Regions from separate parts of the Kitasatospora acidiphila genome, predicted to be linked through region 1. Evidence: riboswitches for the same ligand, from Rfam matches in the RefSeq annotation. Region 1 holds a riboswitch; the other holds the start of a gene.
The links. Region 1 has a riboswitch for glycine ahead of gcvP (aminomethyl-transferring glycine dehydrogenase). Riboswitches for the same ligand answer to the same signal wherever they lie in the genome.
Positions count from the first base shown of each region.

Region 2: it holds a riboswitch for glycine, as region 1 does, so the genes downstream of both, gcvT (glycine cleavage system aminomethyltransferase GcvT) here and gcvP (aminomethyl-transferring glycine dehydrogenase) in region 1, are expected to answer to the same signal.

Region 1 is NZ_VIGB01000003.1:7,542,577-7,551,846, reverse strand. Features, by position in the region: gene E6W39_RS35600 (glutamate--cysteine ligase) at 1-82, opposite strand, end outside; gene E6W39_RS35595 (hypothetical protein) at 427-999, shown strand; gene E6W39_RS35590 (DUF5999 family protein) at 1,329-1,520, shown strand; gene gcvP (aminomethyl-transferring glycine dehydrogenase) at 1,651-4,548, opposite strand; glycine riboswitch at 4,650-4,777, opposite strand; glycine riboswitch at 4,779-4,895, opposite strand; gene E6W39_RS35580 (PRC and DUF2382 domain-containing protein) at 5,066-6,061, shown strand; gene E6W39_RS35575 (MFS transporter) at 6,250-7,746, shown strand; gene E6W39_RS35570 (DNA polymerase IV) at 7,828-9,231, opposite strand; gene E6W39_RS35565 (SanA/YdcF family protein) at 9,268-9,270, opposite strand, start outside.
Region 2 is NZ_VIGB01000003.1:3,300,226-3,309,495, forward strand. Features, by position in the region: gene E6W39_RS15540 (enhanced serine sensitivity protein SseB C-terminal domain-containing protein) at 1-707, opposite strand, end outside; gene E6W39_RS15545 (enhanced serine sensitivity protein SseB) at 744-1,541, opposite strand; glycine riboswitch at 1,723-1,826, shown strand; gene gcvT (glycine cleavage system aminomethyltransferase GcvT) at 2,005-3,123, shown strand; gene gcvH (glycine cleavage system protein GcvH) at 3,211-3,588, shown strand; gene glyA (serine hydroxymethyltransferase) at 3,717-4,985, shown strand; gene E6W39_RS15565 (L-serine ammonia-lyase) at 5,132-6,499, shown strand; gene E6W39_RS15570 (ATP-binding protein) at 6,552-7,106, opposite strand; gene E6W39_RS15575 (L,D-transpeptidase) at 7,189-8,406, opposite strand; gene E6W39_RS15580 (L,D-transpeptidase family protein) at 8,569-9,270, opposite strand, start outside.

The sequences.
Region 1 (9,270 bases):
CCTCCTGACAGGACTGCAGCTTTCGACGGTAGTGCTGCCGGTCCGACAGGTCGGCCCGGGTTGCGATGACTTTCTCCCCCATGGATACCCCCTTCGCCCGGTCCACCGTGCCCTGCATCATGCCCATCCGGAAGATCGATACCCGAGCGCTTCTAATGCCCTATGCCACAAGGGAACTGACGGTTTCTCAGCTATCGCTCGACTTGCCGGGCACGACAGAAGGTGATAAACAGGTCACCCTGCGCACTTGTTCGAGTGGGCTTCGAGTCCCGGCCCGGCCGCACCGGTTCCGACCCCGGTGCGGCGTGCCGCTGCCCGGAGCCCGCGCGCTCAGCCCCGCGATCACGCCCAACCGGACCCGGCCCTGTCGCGCCACGCCGGTATGCCGCCTTCGCACGCCGATCTCGCATGGAGAGGCGACCCGCCATGACCCTGCAGACACCCCAGCCACCGCCCAGCGCCCTGCGCGCCGTGCTGGCCGCCCTGAGCTCGCCGACCGCCCTGCGGCAGCCCGGCGCGGCCGCCCCGCGAAGTACCGCGAGCGCCCTGCTGCCGGCCCATCCACTGGCAGTCCATCAGCTGCCGCCCGGCACCACGACGGCGCGCGCGCTGGCCGCCGCGCCGCGGACCGGCTGGCGGTTCCTGGTCAAGCACGGCACGGTGGTGGTGGCGGCAGCCGAGGTGGTGAGGTCGGCGGAGGGGCACACCTTCGCGCACTTCGCGGCCGGCCCCTACCCGGACTCCACGGTCCGGGCACTGGCCGAGGCCTGGCAGCTGGTCCAGCAGCGGCGCACGGCCTACCAGCCCCGGCTGCTCTCGATGCCCGACCACTACGCGACTGCCCTGTGGCTGCACGCGACGGACGCCGATCCGGCCGGCGACCTGCTGCTGCCGCTGGCCCCCGCGCCGCTCGGCATCACCGCGCACCGGGCCTACCCGGCCGGTGAGCTGCTCACCCTGCTGGGCCGCCCGACACCGCGGGTCACCGCAGTGGCCTGAGCAGTGTCCGTAGCAGTCGCCTGAGCAGTCGACTGAGAAGTGGCCTGAGCGTGGCCCGACACCCTCCGAACTGACCATCAACGGGCCACCCGACCGAGTCATGGTCGGGTGGCCCGTTTGCACGCGCACCACGGTCGGACCCATCTGAATGGGTGATCTCTGGACTGTAGTTGTGGCGCAAGTCACCGAAAGGGCTGCGCAATGGGGTCTGGGCGCGGACACTGGAGACAGCGTGGCAGGACCACCTGTCCTACCCACAGAAGCGCTGGTTCACACCTGCGTTCCGCTGCGGGGGGCGTGAAGCGTGAGTAGTGAAACGAGGTACCACGATGTGCCAGCACCGACCTGAGTGCCCGTCGGCCGATTCTCCTGACCGTGAGGCGGCGGTTCCCGTCGCCCGCCACCCCGAGCAGGGCTGGAGCCTGCTCTGCAACGGAGTCCTGCTCTTCGAGGACACCGGCGAGCTGCTGCCGGACGGCCGGGTGATCGCGCCGCGCCGAACGCTGCTGGTCGCCGCCTGACAGCCACGAGCGGATCCCGGGCGGAGCACTCGGGACATGACTCCGAATATGGCTCCGGATATGGCGAAGTGCCCTGCGGCAGCCACCGCAGGGCACTTCGTCATCGGGCGCTGAGCCCTCCGAGCGCTACTCAGACGCCGTACTCGTCGAGCGGCGGGCAGGAGCAGACCAGGTTGCGGTCACCGTAGGCGCCGTCGATCCGGCCCACCGGCGGCCAGTACTTGTCCGCCGGGTTGACGCCCGCCGGGAAGACCGCCTCCTGACGCGAGTAGCCGTGCTTCCAGTCGCCGGCCAGGTTGGCGGCGGTGTGCGGAGCGTTGCGCAGCGGGTTGTCGTCCGCGGCCCACTCACCGGAGCCGACCTTGTCGATCTCCGCGCGGATCTCGATCATCGCCTCGCAGAAGCGGTCGATCTCGTGCAGGTCCTCCGACTCGGTGGGCTCGATCATCAGCGTGCCGGCCACCGGGAAGGACATGGTCGGGGCGTGGAAGCCGTAGTCGATCAGGCGCTTGGCGATGTCGTCCACGGTCACCCCCGTCTCCTTGGTGAGCGGGCGCAGGTCGATGATGCACTCGTGCGCCACCAGGCCGCCCGGGCCGGTGTAGAGCACCGGGAAGTGCGGGGCCAGCCGCTTGGCGATGTAGTTGGCGTTCAGCACGGCCACCTGGGTGGCGCGCTTGAGGCCCTCGCCGCCCATCAGCCGGACGTACGCCCAGGAGATCGGCAGGATCGCCGCCGAGCCCCAGGGCGCGGCCGAGATCGGGCCGACACCGGTGGCCGGGCCGGCCTCCGACTGCAGCGGGTGGTTGGGCAGGTACGGCGCCAGGTGGGCGCGCACCGCGACCGGGCCGACGCCCGGGCCGCCACCGCCGTGCGGGATGCAGAAGGTCTTGTGCAGGTTCAGGTGCGACACGTCGGCGCCGAACTTGCCCGGCTTGGCCAGGCCGACCAGCGCGTTGAGGTTGGCGCCGTCGACGTAGACCTGGCCGCCGGCCTCGTGCACCAGGCCGCAGATCTCGGTGATCTGGGTCTCGTACACGCCGTGGGTGGACGGGTAGGTGACCATCAGCACGGCGAGCTGGTCGCGGTGCTGGGTGATCTTGGCCTTGAGGTCCTCGACGTCCACGTCACCGTCGGCCATGGTCTTCACCACGACGACGCGCATGCCGGCCATCACCGCGGAGGCGGCGTTGGTGCCGTGCGCCGAGGACGGGATCAGGCAGACGTCGCGCTGGGTGTCGCCGTTGGCCAGGTGGTAGGCGCGCACCGCGAGCAGACCGGCGAACTCGCCCTGCGAGCCGGCGTTCGGCTGGATCGAGACGGCGTCGTAGCCGGTGACCTCGACCAGCTGCTGCTCCAGCTCGCGGATCAGGGTCAGGTAGCCCTGGGCCTGGTCGATCGGCGCGAACGGGTGCAGCTGGCCGAACTCCGGCCAGGTGACCGCCTCCATCTCGGTGGTGGCGTTGAGCTTCATGGTGCACGAGCCCAGCGGGATCATGCCGCGGTCCAGCGCGTAGTCCCGGTCCGAGAGGCGGCGCAGGTAGCGCAGCATCGCGGTCTCCGAGCGGTGGCTGTGGAAGACCGGGTGGGTCAGGTACTCGTCGGAGCGCAGCAGCCCGGCCGGCAGCGTGTCGGCGGCCTCGGCCACCTCGGCGCCGACCACCCCGAAGGCGGCCCAGACGATCTCCAGGTGCTCGCGGGTGGTGGTCTCGTCGCAGGAGATCGAGACGGTGTCCGCGTCGGCCTGGTGGAGGTTGACGCCCTCGGCGCGGGCGGCGGCGACCACCTCGACGGCCCGGCCCGGCACCTTGGCGGTGACGGTGTCGAAGAACGCGCCGTGGGCGAGCTCGACGCCGCCGGCCCGCAGGCCCTCGGCCAGCGCGGCGGCGTAGCGGTGGGTGCGGCGGGCGATGTCGGCCAGGCCGTCCGGACCGTGGTAGACCGCGTACATCGAGGCCATCACGGCGAGCAGCACCTGGGCGGTGCAGATGTTGCTGGTGGCCTTCTCGCGGCGGATGTGCTGCTCGCGGGTCTGCAGCGCCAGCCGGTAGGCGCGGTGGCCGTCGGCGTCCACCGAGACGCCGACCAGGCGGCCGGGCAGCGAGCGCGCGTACTCGGCGCGGACCGAGAGGTAGCCGGCGTGCGGGCCGCCGAAGCCCATCGGCACACCGAAGCGCTGCGAGGTGCCGCAGGCTATGTCCGCACCCAGCTCGCCGGGCGACTTGAGCAGGGTCAGCGCCAGCAGGTCGGCGGCGACGGCGACGATCGCGCCGAGGCCGTGCGCCTGCTCGATCACCGGGGTGAGGTCGCGCACCGCGCCGGAGGCACCCGGGTACTGGAGCAGCACGCCGAAGACGCCGCGCTCGGCGATCTCGGCCGGGATGCCGGCGGACAGGTCGGCGACGACCACCTCGACACCGGTCGGCACCGCGCGGGTCCGGATCACCGCGAGGGTCTGCGGCAGGGTGTCCACGTCGACCAGGAAGACGCCGCCCTTGACCTTGGTGACGCGGCGGGCCAGCGCCATCGCCTCGGCCGCCGCGGTGCCCTCGTCGAGCAGCGAGGAGCCGGAGGTGGGCAGACCGGTCAGGTCGGAGACCAGGGTCTGGAAGTTGAGCAGCGCCTCCAGGCGGCCCTGCGAGATCTCGGGCTGGTACGGGGTGTAGGCGGTGTACCAGGCCGGGTTCTCCATGACGTTGCGCAGGATCACCGGCGGGGTGAAGGTGCCGTAGTACCCGAGCCCGATCATCGAGGTGAGCACCTGGTTGTGCCCGGCCAGCTCACGCAGCTCGGCCAGCACCTGGGCCTCGGTGCGGCCGGCGGGCAGGTCGAGCGCGGTGATGCTGCGGATCGCCTCGGGGACGGCCGCGGTGGAGAGTTCGGCCAGCGAGCCGAAGCCCACCTGGGCGAGCATCTTCTCCTGGGCGGCGGCGTCAGGGCCGATGTGGCGCGACTGGAACGGGCTGGCCGCCTCAAGGTCGGCGAGCGTCGCGTTCTGGGAGCGACCGGCGGTCGGCTGGTCAGTCATGGTGGTCGAGGCCTCCTGGTCACGGACCGGCGGGGGCACGCAGCCACGACCCTCGCCGCCTGGGGGAACGGTGCGGCCGTGGCGGACGAGCCCGACAGGCCTCCCCCTCTGTCATCGGGACCTGAGAGCTTCGCCCGCACGGGGCTTACGCCCCGTCGGCTTGCACCGTCGGTGAGGGTGGTCGCCTCCGGTTCCCTCACCGGCGGCCCTGCCCTGCTTTCCAGAGTGACCTATTCCACACGGTACGGATGCCTGAGAGATTCCGGGGAGGGTTTGCTCCTTCGGCGCTCCGGACTATTCGAAATCGCTGGGAAATCGAAGGCCGGAGACTCTCCCGTGCGGGTTCGGCGGTCGTGTTCAGGGTACCAGCGGCGGTCATTGCCAACACCGCTCAGGTGATCGATCGCACTCCCCCACCTGGGCGATCACCGGCTCGGACGGCCGCATCCGGCTGGCCGCTGTTCCCTTTGTGGCATTTGGTGTGAATCGACAGCGGTACCACCAGGAGAGGAACAGCGTGCAGACCGATATCGATCCCCGAGACCTGATCGGGCACAAGGCCGTGGACCGCAACGGCGACAAGATCGGCACCGTGGACGAGGTCTACCTCGACGACGCGACCGGCGAGCCCGAGTGGGCGGCCGTGCGCACCGGGATCTTCGGCCGGGACGCCTTCGTGCCCCTGACCACGAGCGAGTTCTCCGGCCAGGAGCTGCGGGTGCCCTATGACAAGTCGCTGATCAAGGAGTCGCCGGACTTCGGCGTCGGCCAGCACCTCTCCCCGGCCCAGGAGCTGCAGCTCTACCGCTACTACGGGCTGGACGCCCCCACCGGTGACCGCACCGCCGCACCCGCTCCGCCCGCCCAGGGCACCGCCCGCGGCCGGGCGGACGACATGGACTTCGGTGTGACCGCACCCGCGGCCCCCGCCACCGGCCGCCCGATGGCCACCGCACCCACCGCACCCACCGCACCCACCGCCCGGTCGGCCGTCGGCCGGGAGGGGCCGGTCGAGCCGACCATCGGCCTGGACAAGCCGGTGGAGCCGGCCCCCGGCCCGGTCGAGCCGACCCCGGAGCAGGCGCGCACCGCTGGCAGCGCGGCCACCACCCACCCGCCCCGCCCGATCGAGCTGACCCTGCGCGAGGAGCGCCTGGAGATCACCAACGAGTGGCACGTGCTCGGCACCGCCCGGATGCGCAAGTACGTGGTGACCGAGCCGGTGGAGCGCCGGGTGCAGGTGACCAGGGAGCGGGTCCGGGTGGAGCGGGTACCGGTGAGCAGCGCCGAGCAGTCCGCGCTGTCGGCGCAGGACATCGCCGAGGCCGTCGAGGAGGTGACGCTCCGCGAGGAGCGCCCGGTGGTGCGCAAGTACCTGGCACCGATGGAGCGGGTGCGGCTGGTGGTGGAGCGGGTCACCGAGGAGCAGGTGATCAAGGACGAGCTGCGCCGGGAGCGGGTGGAGATCCACGACAGCACCGGCTCGGCGGCGCCGGTCGACACCCATCACTGAGCCCAGCCGGGCTGCCGCGGCCCCGACCCGAGTGCGGGCCGGGGCCGCGGCATGCCGCACCAGGGAAGCTTCAGCGGTAGATATTTGACAAACTGAAGCACTTCTCGGATCGTTACTTCAGTCGATTAACTGTCGCGTGTCTGAAGCAGTCCTCTGGCTGCCCCGGCACCCGAGTGAAGGAGCCATCCGTGAGTGAGGCCGCCCAGCCCGCCGCCACGGCCGTGAAACCGAGCAGTGCCCGGGTGCTGCCCGCTCTGGTGCTGGCGATGCTGGCCTACAGCGTGATCCAGACGGCCGTGGTGCCGATCCTGCCGTCGCTGGCCAAGGAGCTGAACGTCTCCGGCTCCAACATCACCTGGCTGATGACGGCCAACCTGCTCTCCGCCGCCGTGCTCACCCCGCTGCTCGGCCGCTTCGGCGACCTGCGCGGCCGCAAGCCGATGCTGCTGATCTCGCTGGCCGGCCTGGTGCTCGGCTCCGGCCTGGCGGTGGCCACCCACTCCTTCTCGATGCTGGTGGTCGCCCGCGTGCTGCAGGGCGCCGGCGGTGGCGTGCTGCCGCTGGCGATCAGCATCGTCCGTGACGAGCTGCCGCGCGAGAAGGTCACCGGCGGTGTCGCCGCGATCAGCGCCTCGATGGGTGTCGGCTCCGGCCTCGGCCTGGTCGCCACCGGTCTGCTGCTGGAGCACTGGGACTACAAGTCGATCTTCTGGATGGGCCTGATCGCCGGTCTGATCGCGGTGCTGCTGGTGATGGTGCGGGTGCCCAAGGACCCGGTGGTCGACCGCGCCGGCGGCGCCGACCCGCTGGGCGCGCTCACCCTGGCCGGCTGGCTCTCCGCGCTGCTGATCGCGGTCAGCCGCGGCAACGAGTGGGGCTGGACCTCCACCAAGACCCTGGGCCTGTTCGCCGTCGCCGCCGTGGTCGCGCTGATCTGGGGCATCGTCGAGGTCAAGGTCGCGCACCCGCTGGTGGACATGAAGATGATGGCCCGTCCGGCCGTCGCCTTCACCAACGTGGCCGGCCTGCTGATCGGCTTCGGGATGTACGGCTCGTTCCTGGTGATCAGCAACTTCACCCAGACCCCGGCCAAGCTGGCGCACTACGGCTTCACCGCCACCGTGCTGCACGCGGGTGTGCTGCTGCTGCCCTCCGCGCTCGGCTCGATGGTGGCAGCCCCGGTCGGAGCCATGCTGATCGCCCGCCGCGGTCCGCGCCTGCCGCTGGTGCTCGGCGGCGTCTTCGGTGCCGTCTCGATGGCCTACCTGGCGCTGCGCCACGGCACCGAGGGTGACATCTACTTCGCCGCCGGCCTCTTCGGTCTCGGCGTCGGCATGGCGTACGCGGCGATGCCCGCCTACATCAACGGTGCCGTGCCGGCCGAGCAGAGCGGCATCGCCAACGGCATGAACGCGGTGCTGCGCACCGTCGGTGGTGCCATCGGCACCGCGGTGATGGGCGCCATCCTGACCGGGGACTCCATCAAGTTCCCGCCGCAGATCGCCAAGATGATCCCGATGCAGATCCCGACCCTGGACGCCTACAAGCACGCCTTCTGGGTCGCCGCCGCGCTCTGCCTGATCGCCGCCGTGGTGCCGTTCGCGATCCGCACCGCCCGGCCGAGCCAGCCGGTGGCCGACGCTCCGGTTGCTCCGGCCAAGCAGCCCACCAAGACCGGCGCCTGACGAGGTTGCCGTAGCCGGGGCCGCCCAGGGATCGGCCGCCCCGGCACCCGTGAGCCCCCATCCGGCATCCCGGATGGGGGCTCACGGCTGTTCGGACGGTCCGCGCGGGCGCAGCGGCAGCGGCTCGGCGGGAGTCAGCGCCGGATCCTCGATCCGGAAGGTGCGGACCCGACCTGGCGGTGAGTCGGGAGTCTCGAAGCGCACCGTCACCCGGCCCACCCCGCTGCCCTGCACCCAGCCGCGCCCGTGCTCCGCGTGCACCACGTCCTGCCCCGGCAGCCAGACCTGCTCGCGGAACGGCTGCACGGCCGCGGCCGTCGGCGGGGCCTCGGCGTCGGACTCGTCCGACTCGTCACCGCCCTCCCCCTCCTGTTCGGCGAGCTCGGCGGCGGCCTGGGCGAACAGGTCCTCCTGGGTGTACTCGGCGAGCTGGGAGACGCCCACCCCGAGCAGCCGGATGCCGCCGGCCAGGCTCACCTGCTCGGCCAGCCGGCGGGCGGTGTCCGCGATCACCCGGGCGTCGTCGGTCGGCCCGGGCAGCGTCTCGGACCGGGTCAGGGTGGAGAAGTCGAACCGCCGCACCTTGATCACCACGGTGCGCCCGGACCGCCCGGCCGCCTTCAGCCGGCGCACGCAGCGGGCCGCCAGCCGGTCCAGCTCGAAGAGCACCTGGTCGCGCTCCATCAGGTCGACCTCGTAAGTGTCCTCCACCGAAACCGACTTGGCGTCCCGGTCCGGCACCACCGCGCGGCCGTCCAGCCCCCGGGCCATCAGCGCGACGCCACTTCCGTGCGCCCGGCCGAGCAGCCGGACCAGCTCCTCCTCCGACTGGTCGGCCACCTCGGCAACGGTCAGCAGCCCGGCCCGGCGCAGCGCCTGCTCGGTCGCCGGGCCAACTCCCGGCAGCGCCCGCACCGACAACGGCCCGAGCACCGCGCGTTCCTGACCCGGCGTCACCAGCACCAGCCCGTTGGGCTTGGCCTGCTCGGAGCCGATCTTGGCCATCAGCTTGGAGGAGGCCGCGCCGACCGAGGCGGTCAGCCCGGTGGCCCGCTCGATGTCGGCCCGCAGGTCCTCGGCGATCGCCCGGATCAGCTCGACACCCTCGGCCAGGGTCGCCTCGGCCAGCACCGGACCGTACGGCCCGGCCGCCAGGTCGACATAGGCCTCGTCCACGCTCAGCTGCTCGACCAGCGGCGACAGCTCCCGCAGCATCGCCATCACCAGCTCGCTGATCTCCCGGTAGGCGACGAACCGGGGCCAGAGGTAGGCGGCGTTGGGGCAGAGCCGGCGGGCCACCGCCGTGGCCATCGCCGACCGGACCCCGAAGACCCGCGCCTCATAGGAGCAGGTGGAGACCACGCCGCGCTGGCCGAGCCCGCCGACGATCACCGGCTTGCCGCGCAGGCTCGGCTTGGCCGCCTGCTCCACCGAGGCGAAGAAGGCGTCCATGTCGAGGTGCAGGATGCTCGGCAGGGGGCGCACACCATTGATGATCGCGCACGGGTACGACAACCGGGCTCA
Region 2 (9,270 bases), 4.2 Mb from region 1:
TAGTCGTCGCTCAGCGCCACCGTGGAGACCGCCAACCCCTGCGGGGCCTGCGAGATGGCCCGCTGCATCAGCGCCCGCACCGCCTCCACGGCCGGCGGCGAGTTGTCGTACAGCTCCAGCCCGATCGCCAGGTAGGGCTCCCCCAGCACCGGCCGCACCCAGGCCCGGCGCAGCGCCCGCACCGGACGCACGGAGGGCGCCTGGTGCTGCAGCAGCCCGAAGAACGCCTCGGTGCCCGGCACCTGGGGCTCACTCAGCCGCAGCGGCCCGGCGGGCAACCGGTCCAGCCCGGCCGCGATCCGGCGCAGATCGGCCCACGGCACCCCGACCCCGCCGCCGGGCGTGTGCGGGTTGAGCCACAGGCCCCAGCGGGTCCGGTAGAGGGTGGCGGCGATCTCCTTGCCGCTGATCACCTCGTGCGCCCGGCTCCAACCGCTGGCGGTCAGCTGCTCGGGCGAGGTGACGGCCGGCGCGTAGCCGTGGCCGCCGATGTCCATGTTCCCGTACTGGGCGTCCGGGCTGCCCGGGCTGCCGTGCCACAGCAGCATCCACACCCGGCCCGCCGACAGCTCGCGCAGCAGCTGCTCATAGGCCTCGAACCGGTCCGGGGCGACCTCTTTGAGGGCCCGCTCCAGGGTGCCCGGGTCGGTACCCGGGACCGAGGCCGGGCTCCACGGCCCTGATCCGCCCGTCGCTCCCGTCGTCACCGCACGCGCCCTTCTCTCGACTCGCCCATCGCCGGATCAACCCCGCTGGTAGAACGGGCGCACCTGGGTCAGCATCCAGTCCACCACCGGGTCCGCCGCCAGGTCCAGCAGCACGATGTGCACTCCCCCGGGGAGCGGGGCCACGCCCAGCGCCCGGCCCAGCGCCGCGTTCGCCCCGGCCGGGTCGGCGGGGTGGGACGGATCCAGCTGCACGCCCACGAACAGCACCGTCGGCTCGCCCTCCACCGAGGCCAGCGCCCGACGGGCCGTCAGTACTCCTGGCAGCGCGGCCAGCTCGGCGCAGACGGCGGTCAGGAACGCCACCGGCTCCTCGTGCGGCTCCGGCTCGCGCAGCGCCACCCGGGCGCCGTCGCCGACCGGCGCGTCCGGCGACCCGGCGACCGCGTCCCAGCGCTGCTCGCGCGGCCCGCGCCGCAGCTCGCCGACGCCCTCGGGCGGCACCGGGATGCCGACGGGGGCGTCGGGGTTGACGGCGATGCCGAGCCCGAGCGGCAGCCCGCGGGCGAACTCCCAGGCCGGGGCGACCGCGCAGGACATTCCCGGCGCGTGCCGGACGAACTGCTCCTCGGAGGAGAAGACCGGTACATAACGGGCGCCGGCCAGCTCGATGGTCGGCAGGTCGAGTGCCTGACCGGATGGATCTGCGCCGACCGGCAGCGGGATCCACACGTGACTGCGCGCCAGCACCTCGATCACCCGGGGCGTCGCGCCCGGGTCCCCGATCGCCGCACTGAGCACCTGCTCCAGCTCGTTCGCCGGCCACCCTCCGCCGGTCGGCGGCTGCCCCGGCTCGGCCCACGCGGGCGCGGGCACGGCAAACCCCTGAGTCTCCACCGGAGCAGACTACTAGGCGGCGGCCGGCCCACTGGCCACTACGCACCAGGCGGCGGCCGGCCGACTGGCCACTGTCCCGCCGTCGGCACCGCCCCCACTCCCGCTGAGCGAACGGGCATGCCATGATGTGCGCGATAAACAGAACTTCATACTGGCCGTTCGAACCCGCGCGGGAGAGTCCGGAGGTGCCGCAGGGCACGGACCGGCGCCGAAGGAGCAAGTCCTCCCCGGAATCTCTCAGGCACCCGATACCGCGTGGGCGAGGCGAATCTGGAAAGCGGAACACGGCCGTGCCGTGCGCCCACCCACGGTGCAAGCCGCGCCATGCTGGTCGCGGTGAAGCTCTCAGGTTGTGACGACAGACGGGGAGACTCCACCGTCCCTCCTTGCCCACCATCGGGCGAGAAGGGCCCATCTGCCTGTTACAGACCGGAGTCCCGCCATGTCCCCGCGCCTGACCGCGCTCGACGCCCTGCACCGCGCCCTCGGGGCGACCATGACCGACTTCGCCGGCTGGGACATGCCGCTGCGCTACGGCAGCGAGCGCGAGGAGCACCTCGCCGTCCGCACCAAGGCCGGCCTCTTCGACCTCTCGCACATGGGCGAGATCACCGTCTTGGGCCCGCAGGCCGGCGAGCTGCTGGACCACGCGCTGGTCGGCTTCATCTCCGCGCTCGGCGTGCTGCGCGCCCGCTACACCATGATCTGCCGCGAGGACGGCGGCATCCTGGACGACCTGATCGTCTACCGCACCGCCGAGAACGAGTACATGGTGGTCGCCAACGCCTCCAACGCCCAGGTGGTGCTGGACGCGCTGACCGAGCGCGCGGCCGGCTTCGACGCCGTGGTGCGCGACGACCGCGACGCCTACGCGCTGCTCGCCGTCCAGGGCCCGGAGGCGAACGCGATCCTCTCCTCGGTCACCGACGCCGACCTGCCGGGGCTGAAGTACTACGCGCTGCTGCCCGCCACCGTCGCGGAGAAGCAGGTGTGGCTGGCCCGCACCGGCTACACCGGCGAGGACGGCTTCGAGATCTTCTGCGCCCCCGCCGACGCCGAGCACCTGTGGCACGCGCTCACCGAGGCCGGCGCCCCGCACGGCCTGGTCCCGGCCGGCCTGTCCTGCCGCGACACGCTGCGCCTGGAGGCCGGCATGCCGCTCTACGGGCACGAGCTGGACACCTCGCTGACCCCGTTCGACGCCGGCCTCGGCCGCGTGGTCCGGTTCGACAAGACCACCAACGGCGGCGACTTCGTCGGCCGCAAGGCCCTGGAGGCGGCCGCCGCCCAGGCCGAGGTGAACCCGCCGCGCAAGCTGGTCGGCCTGGTCTCCGAGGGCAAGCGGGTGCCGCGCGCCGAGTACTCGGTGGTCGACGCCGAGGGCACCGTGATCGGCCGGATCACCTCCGGCTCGCCCTCCCCGACGCTGGGCAAGCCGATCGCCATCGCCTACCTGGACGCCGCCTTCGCGGCTCCCGGCACCGCCGTCGCCGTGGACGTGCGCGGCAAGCACGAGCCGGTCGAGGTCGTCGCGCTGCCGTTCTACAAGCGCGCCCGCTGATCCCGTCCCCCACACCGTCCGCCGGACCGCGGTCCACTGAGCGGACCGCTTCCGCACACCCGCTTCCCGCTAATGGAGAATGAGCTCATGAGCAACCCGCAGAACCTGCAGTACAGCAAGGAGCACGAGTGGCTGACCGAGGCCGACGCTGACGGCGTGTCGACCGTGGGCATCACCGAGCACGCCGCCGGCGCGCTGGGCGACATCGTCTACGTGGACCTGCCGTCCGTGGGCGACACCGTGACCGCCGGCGAGACCTGTGGCGAGCTCGAGTCGACCAAGTCGGTCAGCGACCTGTACTCGCCGGCCACCGGCGAGGTCGTCGCGGTCAACCAGGACGTCATAGACGAGCCGGCCCTGGTCAACTCGGCCGCCTTCGCCGGTGGCTGGCTGTTCAAGCTCAAGGTCACCGACACCGACGACCTGCTGAGCGCCGACGAGTACACCGCGTTCACCGCGGGCTGACTCATCTGAAAGGGCGGCCGCAGCGCGGCGGCCGCCCTCCGTCCCACCCGTCGCCCACCGCCACCCTTCCAGCGAGGCGCTGCGCGCGACACCCCCTCAGCACCAGAGCCCCACGGGAAGACGCCACCATGACGGTTCTCAACCAGTCCCTCCACGCTCTCGACCCGGAGATCGCCGCCGCGGTCGACGCCGAGCTGCACCGCCAGCAGTCCACCCTGGAAATGATCGCCTCCGAGAACTTCGCCCCGGTGGCGGTCATGGAGGCCCAGGGGTCGGTGCTGACCAACAAGTACGCCGAGGGCTACCCCGGCAAGCGCTACTACGGCGGCTGCGAGCACGTCGACGTGGTCGAGCAGATCGCCATCGACCGGATCAAGGCGCTGTTCGGCGCCGAGGCCGCCAACGTCCAGCCGCACTCCGGCGCGCAGGCCAACGCCGCCGCGATGTTCGCGCTGATCCAGCCGGGCGACACCATCCTGGGCCTCAACCTGGCCCACGGCGGTCACCTGACCCACGGCATGAAGATCAACTTCTCCGGCAAGCTCTACAACGTGGTGGCCTACCACGTGGACGAGAAGACCAGCCTGGTCGACATGGAGGAGGTGGAGCGCCTCGCCAAGGAGCACCAGCCCAAGCTGATCATCGCCGGCTGGTCCGCCTACCCGCGCCAGCTCGACTTCGCCGAGTTCCGCCGGATCGCCGACGAGGTCGGCGCCCTGCTGATGGTCGACATGGCGCACTTCGCCGGCCTGGTCGCGGCCGGCCTGCACCCGTCCCCGGTGCCCTACGCGGACGTGGTCACCACCACCACCCACAAGACCCTGGGCGGCCCGCGCGGCGGTGTGATCCTCTCCAAGGCCGCGCTGGCCAAGAAGATCAACTCCGCGGTCTTCCCCGGCCAGCAGGGCGGCCCGCTGGAGCACGTGATCGCCGGCAAGGCGGTGGCCTTCAAGGTCGCGGCCTCCGAGGAGTTCAAGGAGCGCCAGGAGCGCACCCTGGAGGGCGCCAAGATCCTGGCCGCCCGCCTGCTCCAGGACGACGCCACGGCGGCCGGTGTCTCGGTGCTCTCCGGCGGCACCGACGTCCACCTGGTCCTGGTCGACCTGCGCAACAGCGAGCTCAACGGCCAGGACGCCGAGGACCGCCTGCACGAGGTCGGCATCACGGTCAACCGCAACGCGGTGCCGAACGACCCGCGCCCGCCGATGGTCACCTCCGGCCTGCGGATCGGCACCCCGGCGCTGGCCACCCGCGGCTTCCAGGCCGAGGACTTCACCGAGGTCGCCGACATCATCGCCGAGACCCTGCTCCCTGGCTTCGACGAGGCCAAGATCGCGGCGCTGCGCACCCGGGTGACCGCGCTGGCCGAGAAGTACCCGCTCTACCCGGAGCTCTAGGCACCACCCACCGTGGCCGACGTCACTCCCGTCGGTCCGGTCCGTTCCCCCGGGGCACCGCGCACACTGGAACGTGAGCCGGTGCCCCGCACCATGCAGTCCCCCGCTTTCCTTCCGGTCCACGAGACCAGACAAGGACGTCCCCCGTGGCCATCAGCGTCTTCGACCTCTTCTCCATCGGTATCGGCCCCTCCAGTTCGCACACCGTCGGCCCGATGCGGGCCGCCCGGATGTTCGCCCGCCGGCTGCGCTCCGAGGACCTGCTGGACCAGGTCGCCTCGGTCAAGGCCGAGCTGTTCGGTTCGCTCGGCGCCACCGGCCACGGCCACGGCACCCCCAAGGCGGTGCTGCTCGGCCTGGAGGGCAAGTCCCCGCGCACCGTGGACGTCGCCAAGGCCGACCTCGACGTGGAGCGGATCAAGGAGACCAAGCGGATCGCGCTGCTCGGTGTCCACCTGATCGACTTCGACCCCGACCTCCAGGTGGTGCTGCACCGCCGCAAGTCGCTGCCGTACCACGCCAACGGCATGACCCTGGTGGCCCACGACGCGGCCGGCGCCGAGCTGCTCACCAAGACCTACTACTCGGTCGGCGGCGGCTTCGTGGTGGACGAGGACGCGATCGGCGCCGACCGGGTGGTCCCGGACGACACCCAGCTGCGCTACCCGTTCCGCACCGGCGAGGAGCTGCTCCGGCTGACCCGGGAGACCGGCCTGTCGATCTCCGGCCTGATGCTGGAGAACGAGAAGGCCTGGCGCTCCGAGGAGGAGATCCGGGCCGGCCTGCTGGAGATCTGGTCGGTGATGAAGGAGTGCGTGTCGGCCGGCATGTCCCGCGAGGGCATCCTGCCGGGCGGCCTCAAGGTGCGCCGCCGCGCCGCCGCCGGGGCCCGGGCGCTGCGCGCGGAGGGCATCGGCCCGGCCAACGCGATGGAGTGGGTGACCCTCTACGCGATGGCGGTCAACGAGGAGAACGCCTCCGGCCAGCGGGTGGTGACCGCGCCCACCAACGGCGCGGCCGGCATCATCCCGGCCGTCCTGCACTACTACCAGAACTTCGTACCGGGCGCCGATGACGAGGGCATCGTCCGGTTCCTGCTGGCGGCCGGTGCGATCGGCATGCTCTTCAAGGAGAACGCCTCCATCTCCGGCGCCGAGGTGGGCTGCCAGGGCGAGGTCGGCTCGGCCTGCTCGATGGCGGCCGGCGGCCTGGCCGAGGTGCTCGGCGGCTCCCCCGAGCAGGTGGAGAACGCCGCCGAGATCGGCATCGAGCACAACCTCGGCCTCACCTGCGACCCGGTCGGCGGCCTGGTCCAGATCCCCTGCATCGAGCGCAACGGCATGGCCTCGGTCAAGGCCGTCACCGCCGCCCGGATGGCACTGCGCGGCGACGGCCGGCACCACGTCTCCCTCGACAAGGCGATCAAGACCATGAAGGAGACCGGCGCCGACATGAAGGTCAAGTACAAGGAGACCAGCCGCGGCGGCCTGGCGGTCAACGTCATCGAGTGCTGATCACTCATCGGGGGCCCGTGCCGTGGTGACGGCGCGGGCCCCTGGCGCGTTCTCAGGCCCGTTCGCGGACCTTGAGTTCGAACCAGACGCCCTTGCCGCGCGGCAGCAGGTCGGCGCCCCAGCGGTCGGCCAGGGCGTCCACCACGGTGAGGCCGCGGCCGTACTCGGTCAGGCTGGGCTCGGCGACGATCAGGCAGGGCAGCGCCCGCGAGGAGTCGCGGACCTCCACCTTCAGCCAGCCGGGCCGACGCTGGAGTTTCAGGCCGATGGTCCGCCCGCCGGTGTGCCGCACGGCATTGGCCACCAGCTCGGCGGTGAGTAACTCGCCGATCTCCAGCAGCTGGTGCAGGCCCCAGGACTGCAGCACCGAGAGCACCAGCCGCCGGGCCAGCGGCGCCGACTCGCCCCGGGCCGGCAGCCGCACCTCCTCGGCGCCCGCCGGGTCGCGCAGCCGGGGCAGCACGGCCCGCTCCAACTCCCATGCGGAGAGCCGCTCCAGGGCGGCCAGCGAGGACCGCTCGGGTACCGGTGGGGCGTCAGCCGTCAGACTGAGCCCGAGATGTGATGACTGATCGACTTCGCCCCATCCCGCCATGCCCACCATCATCGCGGTTCGCACCCGCCCGCGTACGGACAATGACCAAAGGATCACTATTCAGTTGGCATATGACTGGAACAAGCCGGGCGGCCTACCAAGCGCTCCAGTCCATGTTCCAGCCGCTCAGGCCGTTGTCCGGGGCAACCTGGGCGCCCTTGGAGTTGACGACCTTCACGACATCTCCAACCAGCGAGGAGTCGTAGAACTTCGCGGCGGGGGTGTTCGGGCCGCCCTGGTTGCCGGGGTCGTCCTCCAGGCCGATGCAGCCGTGGCTGACGTTCTCCGAGCCGAAGGTGTCGTGCGAGGACCAGTTGTTGCCGTGCACGTAGGTGCCGGAGTCGGTCAGCCGCGCCGAGTGCGGCACCTGCAGGTCGTACTCGCCGGGCTTGAGGCCGGGCACCGAGGCGGAGGTCATGTGGGCGGTGCCCTCCTTGGCCTCGATCACCATGGTGCCGTTGTAGGTGGGGTGCTCGTCGGAGCCGGAACTGATCGGGATGCTCTGGTCGGGCTGGCCGTCGGTCTGCACGGTCATGGTGTGCTTGGCGGCGTCCACCGTGGAGACCTGGGAGCGGCCGATGGTGAACGACTCGTCGCGGTCGGAGTTGCCGTAGACGCCCGGCGAGACCTCGACGTTCTTCAGCCGGAAGTGGACCTTGACGGTGGTGCCGGGCTTCCAGAAGGTCTGCGGGCGCAGGTCCAGGCGCTGGTTGCCCATCCAGTGGCCCTTCACCTGCTGGCCGTCGGAGGCCTCGAAGGTGATCCCGGCCTCGGCCGCCTTCTGGTTCTTGATCGGCATGCCGAAGTCGACCGAGACGATCATGCCGACGCCGTAGGTGGACCCGGTGACCACGTTGTCCTGGCTGCGCGAGATCTTCGACGGGGTGAGCGTGGTGAACGAGCTGGACGCCGTGGTGGCGACGCCCTTGTCGTCGGTGGCCGAGGCCTTCACCTGGTAGGTGTCGGAGACCGAGAGCGCGGTGGCCGGCACCCAGTCGGTGCCGTCCGCGGAGATGCTGCCCTGGACCGCGGCGCCGCTCTTGTCGGTCACCGTCACCTGGGTCAGCTTGCCATTGGCAACCCCGACCTTGAGGGCGGTCGGCGCGGCGTCCTGGGTGCCGTCCTTGGGCTCGAGGTCCAGCACCGCGCTGGACGCGGTCGGCGACGGCGAGCTCGCCGCACCGCCCTTGCCGCCGCCCGGCGGAACGGGTGCCGGGGTGCCGCCGCCCTTGGGGCTGCTACTGCCGCAAGCAGTGGCCAGCAGCAGCGTGCCGCCGACCGCCAGTGCCGCGCCCACGCGTATCGAACGCATTCCACTACTCCCCATCACTCGATCCCCGGCTTCTACACGCAGCCCCGCTGCCGCCCGGTTCCCGCGCGAACCCTGGCCTCGGCTGTGACACCAGACAGAATGCCCCGCGGCCCGTACATGTGAACGAGGTGGCACGGGCCGCGGGTTGCGCCATGCGCCGGACTACCAGCTGCTCCACGGCATCGTCCAGCCGCTCAGGCCGTTGCTGCCGCTCACCGTCCTGCCCTTGGAGTTCTTGATGATCACCACGTCGCCGATCAGCGACGAGTTGTAGAACTTGCCGGCCACCGAGTTGTCGTCGCCGCCCTTGCCGTCCTGCAGGCCGACGCAGCCGTGGCTGGCGTTGGAGACGCCGAAGGCGTTGCCCCAGTAGTTGCCGTGCACATAGGTGCCGGAGTCGGTCAGCCGCATCGCGTGCGGCACGTCCGGCACGTCGTACTCGGCGCCGACCACGTTGGAGACGGTGGCCGAGTTCATCCTGGTGACCCGGTCCTTCTCCTCGATCGTCATGGTGCCGTTCCAGGACGGGTTCTGGTCGTTGCCCGCGGTGATCGGGATGGTCTGCACCACCTGGCCGTCCCGGCTGACGGTCATCTTGTCACTGGAGGCGTCGACGGTGGAGATCTGCGAGCGGCCGACCGTGAACGCCTCGTCGCTGTTCTTGGGGCCGTAGACGCCCGTGGCCACCTCGGTGCCGGCCAGCCGGAAGTGGATCTTCACATTGGTGCCGGACTTCCAGTACTGCTCGGGCCGGAAGTCCAGCCGGCGGGAACTGAACCAGTGGCCCTTCACCTGGGTGCCGTCCGAGGCCTCGAAGGTGATGCCCTTGAGGACGTCGTCCTTGTGGCTGACGGCCTTGCTGAA